DNA from 2 places in the Vibrio sp. R10-SG3-ISO10 genome. Region 2 is predicted to be linked to the other one. Evidence: predicted binding sites of a transcription regulator. Region 2 holds the regulator's gene; the other holds the start of a gene.
The links. The regulator CRP, encoded in region 2, controls carbon source genes, mostly activating them, when cyclic AMP is high. The targets are predictions, from matches to a motif close to TGTGANNNNNNTCACA.

Region 1 (5,050 bases), on a different contig from region 2:
AAACCCGTTAAGGTTGTGGAAGAAACTGAATTGCCACAAGAAGCATCAACACCAGTGAAGCGGAAAAAGGTGAGCCGTTTTTCACAGCAAAAGAAAGCGCAGAAAATTATCAAAGAAGCGAAAGGGCTGGCTAACAGGATTCTGACGCAAACTTTTGAAGGTAAGCCAATACATGTCTCCGAACTGGATGATCTCGCAGACGACATGATCGAATCCGTGTTGCTTGATTCAGATGCATTGCATTGTGTTTCTGCACTGCGCAATAAAGATGAGTACTTACTTGAACACTCAGTCAATGTTGCGACTTTACTCGTGACATTTGGTAAACATCTTGGCCTGCCGAAAGAGACGCTAAAACAAATGGCGATTGGTGGCATTATTCACGATGTTGGCAAAATTAAGGTTGACGATAAAGTTCTGCACAAACCTGCTCGGTTAACACCCGAAGAGTTCGAGCATATGAAGCTTCATCAGGTTTACGCGAAAGAGATCATCACTACGGTTACAGGTTTGAGTGATGTTAGCCGCGACGTTTGTTTGATGCATCATGAAAAACTCGATGGGAACGGCTATCCAGCGGGGCTTAAAGGTGATGAAATCCCTTTACACGGTCGTATGAGCTGCATCGTTGATATCTATGACGCGTTGACTGCCGATCGCTGTTACAAGCAAGGCATGAGCCCAGCAGAAGCGTTTAAAATACTCTTGAGCTTAACACCGAATCATTTAGACAAAGAGTTGGTGTACAAATTCATCAACTGTATTGGCGTTTTCCCTGTTGGGGCTTTGGTCGAGTTGAGTGACGGACGTGTAGGTATTGTTTGGACTTCGAATTCCCACGAGCCGCTAAAGCCAGAAATCAAATGTTTCTATTCGCGTAAGTATCACCGTTTTGTCGATGTAAGTTTTGTCGATATGAAAACAACCAAACTAACGATTAAAAAGGCGATAGCCCCTAGTCAGTTAGAAGTCGACCCCAAACCGTTTTTCGATGTTTAATCCCGAATTGATACAAAAAAGGCGCTAATTTAGCGCCTTTCTCAGTTTAAAGTTCCAAGTAAGTGATTGGAATATCAGGGTTTAGTGCTTCTAGCGTCGCTTGCGTGTTTGCTAGATGGCTTATAGTACCGTCTTCTGCTTCTACCAAGGCCGCAGAATCAATACTGTCGAGCTCCTTACGGTCTAACAGTAACTGGATCAACGCAACCTGAAGTGGCGGTAGGCTTGGGTTAAATGCAGCGTTTTCTGCATATGCGCCTTGATATACTTTGCCATCTTTGGTCTTAATCGCGACACCACTTAAGTTATGTGTGTAAGGGGCATGGCTACGATTTAAGGCAGCGACGGCCAGTTGTAATAGCTCATCTTGCTCTTGTGTCTGTTTTCCATGGTCAACAGAGGTCATCAATGCGGATTCGATGCCAAGATCTGAAGGGCCAAACGATTCTGGTAAGTAGTAATGAAGTGGCTGACCTTCACGTTTCGGCAGTTGGATCTTTAGCTCGTTAGCGGTTGAAAGCTCATTCATAAACTGACGACAGTGACCACAAGGGCTGTAGTTGATCGTGATGTCAGCAACGCCTTGTTCACCCTTCATCCACGCATGGCTGATGGCTGATTGCTCTGCGTGAACGGTTTGCCCTAGTTGAACGCCGTCAAACTCGACATTCGCGCCGAAGTAGAGTTTGCCAGATAGGCCGCGAACAATTGCACCCACATAAAACTTAGAAAGCGGAGCATAGGAATAAGCGGCTGCAAATGGAAGTAGCAATACTCGTAGTTCTGCGTCATCAAGACCTGAAATAGCGAGGAGTTGCTCAAATTGCTCTGAAGAAATCGTCGCGTCAAAATCGTCAGCAAGAAGAATAGGAGATAAGAAATCTGCTACGTTTTGTGGCACTTCAGATAGCGCCTGTTCAATGCGGCTTCTCATAGTGAGTCCTTTAATAAACATCGTTGATATCTTTGAGTTTAGAGCCAGATACTGGTGTGTAAACTCCGATATTGGTATTACATTTTATGTAAAGATGAGAATTATTCGGCGATCAAGATCACAAAATATATTGTAACGATATTGTCTGTTGCATTATTTGAGTGATGTCACACATGATAACGATTACAGGCGAGAAATTAGTGATGTGCGTCGAGCCGCTAGTTGCAGCTCGACATCAATTACTTACGCTGACAACCAGACTGCCAAGGTAAAGAAAGAAGGTGCTAGGATTGAGGTTATAACACCGCACACCACAAGTGCTAGAGAGCTAAAGGCCGCATCTTGACCATCTTTCTCAGCGCAGGTTGCTGTCCCCAGCGCGTGGGAAACCGTCCCCATCGTGAGCCCTTTGGCAATAGGGTGAGTGATGTTAAGCAGGTTGTATATCGGATAAGCCATAATCGCACCGAACAGGCCAACGATTAAAACCAGTATCGCAGCGATGGCGGGCTCACCACCAAGGTGACTCGAAACCTCCATCGCAATCGGTGTGGTCACTGATTTACCCAACAAGCTTGCGATTAGAGAAATATCTGCCTTTAAGTAAACGGCAATCATGCTTGCGGTAAACATCGACATGATACTGCCCACACCGCACGCCAGCATGATGATACGCCAATTGGCTCGGATCTGTGGTAATTGCTCATATAGAGGATAAGCCAGCGCGACTACTGCTGGTTGCAGTAGATAATTAATCCACTGATTGTCGGCATAGTAAGTTTCAAATGGCACTTTCAGGTAAGTCAGCAGTGGAATGAGAACGGCTAGGCTCACCAATAAAGGATTCATAAAAGGGCTTTTAACTTTTTGGCATAGCCAACGTGCGGCAAAGAAAACAACAATAGTGACAAGTAACCACATTATTTTTGTCCTCCTTTAAGCATGCGATCGAGCATTAACCCCAAAATGACCAGTACGATGAGAGTACCACCTACAGCACTTGCTAAAATCGGTAAGGCGTTAGCGATTAGCATATCGAAATGCTCCATCAAGCCAACACTGATAGGGACGAATAGCAGCACCATGTAGCGAATAAAGAGAGAGGCACCGGGTTTAACCCAGTCTGAAGGCACGAGTCCGCTCGCAAGCAAACCAAACAAAATCAGCATACCGATGATGCTGCCAGGAATAGAGATACCTAATAAGTGTTGAATATTAATGCCCGCGACAAGGCACAAAAATATCAGCCCCATAGATACGACGTATTGAAGCAAAGTTTTCGCCATAGTGTAGAGTCGTCCAACTGCAGAACCTCCAGAGTGCTGAAGGCTCGAATTATTCAAATGCCTAACTTAGAGTTTTGATTAGTATTTAGAGAGTTAGGCCAGGTTGTAGGGTGCAGGACTTGGTTACTATTTTTAATTTTGACTACTAGGATACTCGCTTTTGTACGTATTGGTAGATAGATTTTAAAATAGCGATTTTCTTTTGGTCACTTTCATGTTCGTGAACTAAGTTTTCCAAATTTAGCATGTAGTCTTCAATACGACTTTCGAAGTAGTCACGACAGTGCGTTGCCCATCGTTGTTGCTCTGATTCATCGAGCGTCCATGGGAAGTTTCGCGCGCGATAACGGAACAGCAATGGCGCAATGCGGTCATCACTAAATGAAATATCAAGCGCAGATAGATTGTTTGGGTCAGTTTCACGAATGATGTTCATCGCCGCTTTATCTGCAGGAGAGAAGAAACCATCGTAGAGCATGCTATCGACATCATTGCTCTTTTCATATTCCCGCTCAATGCCATAAACACCAATCAGCTTTTCACGAATTTCAGGGTGTTGGCGTAGAAGTGCTAAGTTCTCTAAACATTTCTCTCGGTCAATACCAATCTTCTCTGCGTTTTCAGCAGTGAGTGTTTTTGCTGGAGCGAGAATAGGGCACTTATTGAGGTGGATAAGCTTAACAGGGACTGGGAGCTCGTCAGGTGCAAGGTCAGAACGCTTAGTATACAGTCGCTCATTGAGCTGCTCGGTATCCAAATCCAATAGGGCTTGCGGGTCTTTCGCCAAATCAACACAAATAACTGCGTTTTGATTCGTCGGGTGCCAAGCAACAGGAACAACCCAGCTAGTGTAATTGCACTCTTTACCCAACATACCTGAAACATGCATCAAGGGGGTCATGTTCACGATGTCGATCAGTTCATTCAACTTGCGCTTGTGACGCATGCTTAGGAAGTAATCAAACAATTTTGGTTGAGCCGCTTTCACCTTTTTGGCCATTTCAATCGTCGCGATAACATCCGCCATAGCGTCGTGCGCGTTTTCATGTTCAATGCCATTGGCAACAGATAAATGCTCAAGCTTAAAGCTGATAAAACCTTCATCGTTCTCAGGCCAGTTTACTCCTTCTGGACGAAGCGCGTAGCAAGCACGCATGACATCAAGCAAATCCCAGCGAGAGTTACCGTTTTGCCAGCTCCACGCATAAGGATCGATAAAGTTTCGGTAACAGGTGTAGCGCGTTACCTCATCATCGAATCGGATACTGTTATAGCCCAAGCTAATGGTGTTGGGTGTTGCCAGTTGTTCGTGGATCTTTGCGATAAACTCGGGCTCTGAAAGACCTTGGGTTTCCGCAGTTTGCGGAGTAATACCTGTAATCAACGCGGCTTCCGGTGCTGGAAGATAATCCGCAGGTGGCTGGCAATAAATAACAAGAGGTTCACCAATAATATTGAAGTCCATATCGGTACGAACACCCGCAAACTGACACGGTCGATCTTTCGCTGGGCTAGTACCCCACGTCTCGTAATCAAAAAAGAAAAACGTAGGCTGATGCTCTTGCTGCATTGTCTTTATTACCAAGGGTTTGAAATCTACGTCGGTATTAGACCATTGCCGTAATCTCAAGGCAAACGAGATTGCACATATTCCCGCAGTATTCGAATTCTTGACTAATTAAAGAGCCACTTTGTAAGGAAAAAGTGGCTCGTTCATAATCCTGTGCAACTACACGTTATAGGTTTTGGCTTTTACACGTAGCTTCAGATGAGACTAATTAGCTTTACTCATCGCTTCTTCAATCAGGCGAGTGCGCTCGTTGGTACCACG
Region 2 (5,050 bases):
GCTGTCAGTGATGATGCATTTTCGTGGCTGTAGCGGTAAACCCAACAAACTTGCTCGCGCCTATCACTCAGGTGAAGTGGAAGATGCCCGCTTCTTCCTTGAACATCTTGATTCGCTGTTTCCGCACCAAACTAAAGTCGCGGTAGGAATTTCTCTTGGCGGCAATATGCTGGCCAACTACCTCGCCAAGTACAATCAAGATCCATTGCTTGATGCCGCCACTATAGTGTCTGCGCCACTCGACCTGTCTGCCTGCTCTGAGCGCATCGAACAAGGCTTTTCCAAGCTGTATAAAAACTATCTCCTGTCATCATTGAAGAAAAGCGCACTGCAAAAGCATCAACTGCTGAAAGGAGAGCTTGGATTGAGCTATCAAAACATCAAACGCGTGACTAAACTGTACGAGTTTGATGACCTAATCACCGCCCCACTGCATGGCTTCAAGGACGCGGAAGACTATTATCAGCGCTGCTCGGGCATTCATCGCTTGAAAGAGATCACCCTACCCACACAGATCATCCATGCGAAAGATGATCCGTTCATGACTGACGCTGTGATTCCGAAATATGTCTTGCCAGATAACATTGACTACCGACTGTTTGAACAAGGTGGGCATGTTGGTTTTGTGACCGGCAGTGCGTTAAAGCCGAGGTTTTGGCTCGAAGAGGCACTACCCGCATACTATGAAAGTTTGGCTCTCTCCGCGTAGCCAATCACCTTGGCCTAAATCATAAAATAAAGAGGTATTTATGATCGTTCCATGGCAACAAATCGAACCTACGACACTAGAAAATCTCATTCGTGAGTTTGTCCTGCGTGAAGGGACAGACTACGGGGATATCGAGGTCTCGCTGCAAGACAAAATCGACCAGATACGTACCCAGTTGGAGTCAGGGGAAGCCGTTGTTGTCTTCTCTGAACTGCACGAGACCGTCGATATTCAACTCAAACGAAAGTTTTAGTACTTTAACGCATCGCATACAGTGACTGACCACTAAAGCGTGCTATAGTGGTTTTCGTTTAAAGGATTAGATTACGACAAGGTTTGTCATGTCAGCAAAACACCCGATTATTGCGGTCACTGGTTCCTCTGGAGCTGGTACCACAACGACTTCTGAAGCTTTCCGCAAGATGTTCAATATGATGGACGTCAAACCCGCCTGGGTTGAAGGCGATAGCTTCCACCGCTTTACGCGCCCTGAAATGGATGTCGAAATCCGAAAGGCACGTGAGCAGGGTCGCCATATCAGTTACTTTGGCCCTCAGGCGAACGACTTCAATGGACTTGAAGAGTTCTTCCGCAAGTACGGTCAAGAGGGCGTCGGTCAAATCCGTCGTTACCTGCATACGTTCGATGAAGCGGTTCCATACAACCAAATGCCAGGCACCTTTACACCTTGGCAAGATCTGCCAGAAAACTCCGACGTCCTGTTTTATGAAGGTCTGCATGGCGGTGTTGTCGATGGCGAGGTTAACGTATCACAGCATGTTGATTTTCTAATTGGCATGGTGCCTATCGTTAACCTAGAGTGGATTCAGAAATTCGTTCGCGATACTCGCGATCGTGGTCACTCGCGTGAAGCGGTGATGGACTCTATCGTCCGCTCCATGGATGACTATTTGAACTACATTACCCCGCAGTTTTCTCGTACTCATATTAACTTTCAACGTGTCCCTACCGTCGACACATCTAACCCGCTTAACGCCAAAGGCATTCCGAGTTTAGATGAGAGTTTTGTTGTTATCCGATTACGAGGCATTAAAAACGTAGATTACCCATATCTACTGGCAATGATAGATGGGGCATTTATGTCGCGTCATAACACGATTGTTGTCCCTGGCGGTAAGATGAGTTTTGCCATGGAGCTAATCGTTAAACCGATACTTCAACAGCTCATCGAAACGGGCAAAATTGGTTAATACCCACAGCTAGAACACGATTACTTTTCATACCGTGATCATGTGCACAGTTTTGCGTACTAAAACCCCAGTTGTACCCGATTAAAATCAAGAAATCGTTTTCGAAAAAGGATACTATTTCTTACCGAAACACAAGTTGGCTTGCAGCATTTGTAAAGTGCTCTTATCCTAGTAGGTCTTGATTAAGGCTTAGCTAAAATATGGAAAGCGGCAAGCGTACCCTGCAGAGGAAGTGAGATATTATGGTTCTAGGTAAACCTCAAACCGACCCAACATTAGAGTGGTTTCTTTCACATTGTCATATTCATAAGTACCCTTCAAAAAGCACGCTAATTCACGCGGGCGAGAAAGCTGAAACTTTGTACTACATCGTAAAAGGCTCAGTAGCGGTTCTTATTAAAGACGAAGAAGGTAAGGAAATGATCCTTTCTTACCTAAACCAAGGTGACTTTATCGGTGAACTTGGTCTATTCGAAGAAGACCAAGAGCGTACAGCATGGGTTCGTGCTAAATCTCCTTGTGAAGTTGCGGAAATCTCATTTAAGAAATTCCGTCAGCTTATCCAAGTGAACCCAGACATCCTAATGCGCTTATCTGCGCAAATGGCAAGCCGCCTACAAGTGACTAGCCAAAAAGTAGGTGACCTAGCATTCCTAGACGTAACTGGCCGTATTGCTCAAACGCTACTAAACCTAGCGAAGCAACCAGATGCGATGACTCACCCAGATGGCATGCAGATTAAGATCACTCGTCAAGAAATCGGTCAAATCGTTGGCTGTTCTCGTGAGACAGTAGGTCGTATCTTGAAGATGCTAGAAGAGCAGAACCTAATTTCTGCACACGGTAAAACTATCGTGGTTTACGGTACTCGTTAATTTCGATTAACCGCTAAAATTTTAAAAGCCACCAATGGAGACATTGGTGGCTTTTTTATCGAGAATCGAGAATCGAGAATCGAGAATCGAGAATCGAGAATCGAGAATCGAGAATCGAGAATCGAGAATCGAGAATCGAGAATCGAGAATCGAGAAAATTATGACTGATTAAGGACTCGTTCTGTCAACACCTTGTAGACATAAGGCCCTATCGCCTCACTACTAGCTCCCACCTCTCGAAGGACGAAGTCCGATCTCGACTCTCGCAGGGCGAAGCCCGAATCTCGCATCTACTCTCTACCCGTTAGTACTCTCGAAGATCTTATCAGCAGAAGCTGCAACAAACCCTGGATAAAGTTCACCGTTGCTCATTGGGTAGCGCTTAGCAAACTCGTAGAAACCGCCAGGGATAATCTCTGTGCCTTCAGTGAAGGTTACCGCTACTTTATCCGCCATCGTTGAAGATTGCTCTAGCAGCACATCAGGAGACCCCTTCACTTCGCCACCAAACTCATTGATGGTAAAGCCGGAATCGCGTAGGTGATCATTGACACCTTTCACTTCTTCAAAAGCGTTAAGCTGATTGACGCTAACCGTAAAGTGGTTGGCGCCATAACCATGTGCTGCCAGCCAAGAAGCGTACTCACTTTCTTTCGCTAACGTCTGGAAGTCAGCAAAGCTAATGTCCCACAAACGACCGCCACACAAGAACTCATGACCTTTTAGCTTACTGGTGTCCAATTGCTCGACAAGCTTAGCGACAATAGCTTGTAGCTCGGCAGAACACTCTTCAACCTTCAATTCACTGATGAACACTTTTGGCTGTTTTGGGTCTGGGTGCTCATAATGCTTGGCAACAAGCTTTTTGCTTTCAAACACATAGTCACCGCATGGCTTGTAGCCTACGTCTAAGAATGGTTGTGCAAGGGTCGCAATGCCCAGAGGTTCTACATTGAAAGTGCGCAGAGCAATGTGGTCATTGATCAGCGCTTCGTCTTCTTGCAGAAGTTGGTGGACTTGTTCAGCAGAGGGACATAAGCGTTGAATATAGTCATTCCATAACTGTTGGAATAAAACATCTGGCGTCATAACGCCTCCTTGTAGGGGTGGTTTACGTAAATGGAGTATGAGTAGTTATCTGTTTAATTATAAAAAAGGCCATCTAACCAAATGTGTCCAGAAAGTTTGATCAGATAGCCTTCAGCCTGTGACGTTTCAAATGCCTCCCGGCTCGGGGAGGCGAGAAGGGAATTCCCTAAAATTTATCGTTTTTTATAGTTCAACACCTGGGCTTAGCGTTGCAGGAAGAAGTGTTTCTCCTCCTTCCATCGAAGCCATAGGGTAAGCACAGTAATCTGCTGCGTAGTAAGCACTTGGGCGTAAGTTACCTGACGCGCCCGGGCCACCAAATGGCGCATCACCGCTTGCACCAGTTAACTGGCGGTTGCGGTTTACGATACCAGCACGAATATGGTCGACAAAGTATTCCCACTCACCATCGTCAGTAGAAACTAAGCCTGCGGATAGACCAAAGCGAGTGTCGTTGGCTAACTCAACCGCTTTCTCTAGACCTTGATAACGCACCACTTGCAGTAGTGGGCCGAAGTACTCTTCATCTGGCAGCTCAGCAATTGCTGTGACATCAATAATGCCCGGTGTTACAAATGCAGCTTCTCCGGCTTTAGCTTCAATTAAGCTCTCGCCACCTAGCTTTTGTAGATTTGCTTGAGCAGCAAGAATAAAGTCAGCAGCCGCTTTAGAGATCTGCGGGCCCATAAATGGTGCTGGCTCAGCAAATGGCTGATCGACACGAATCTTATTGGTTGCTTCCACTAGCTTGTTGACCAGTAAGTCACCTTTATCACCAACTGGAACATACAAACGGCGTGCACAAGTACAACGTTGACCCGCACTGATAAACGCAGATTGAATGATTGTGTAGACGGTCGCGTCCAACTCTCCGTAATTTTCAGAGATCACCATTGGGTTGTTGCCACCCATTTCTAGCGCGAGCATCTTACCCGGTTGACCAGCAAACTGCTTATGCAGGATATGACCTGTATTCGCGCTACCTGTGAATAGCACGCCATCTAAGCCTTTAGAATCAGCCAACGCAATACCGGTTTCTTTAGCACCTTGCACTAGGTTGATCACCCCTTTCGGCAGACCAACTTGATCCCACAGTTTCATGGCAAACTCACCGGTTAGCGGCGTTTGCTCTGACGGCTTAAATACCACGGTATTACCTGCCAGTA

Region 1: the regulator CRP is predicted to act here: its motif matches at 2,090-2,105, upstream of cdd (cytidine deaminase).

What each region holds. Positions count from the first base shown of each region.
Region 1 covers NZ_JCBDHG010000020.1:610,685-615,734, forward strand. Annotated here, with positions in the region: gene AC6R16_RS12855 (cyclic di-GMP phosphodiesterase) at 1-999, shown strand, start outside; gene cdd (cytidine deaminase) at 1,046-1,933, opposite strand; gene AC6R16_RS12865 (CidB/LrgB family autolysis modulator) at 2,177-2,854, opposite strand; gene AC6R16_RS12870 (CidA/LrgA family protein) at 2,854-3,219, opposite strand; gene sbcB (exodeoxyribonuclease I) at 3,365-4,789, opposite strand; gene AC6R16_RS12880 (hypothetical protein) at 4,994-5,050, opposite strand, start outside.
Region 2 covers NZ_JCBDHG010000025.1:189,396-194,445, reverse strand. Annotated here, with positions in the region: gene AC6R16_RS21795 (hydrolase) at 1-709, shown strand, start outside; gene AC6R16_RS21790 (YheU family protein) at 750-962, shown strand; gene AC6R16_RS21785 (phosphoribulokinase) at 1,051-1,920, shown strand; gene crp (cAMP-activated global transcriptional regulator CRP) at 2,163-2,795, shown strand; gene AC6R16_RS21775 (DUF1338 domain-containing protein) at 3,093-3,884, opposite strand; gene astD (succinylglutamate-semialdehyde dehydrogenase) at 4,068-5,050, opposite strand, start outside.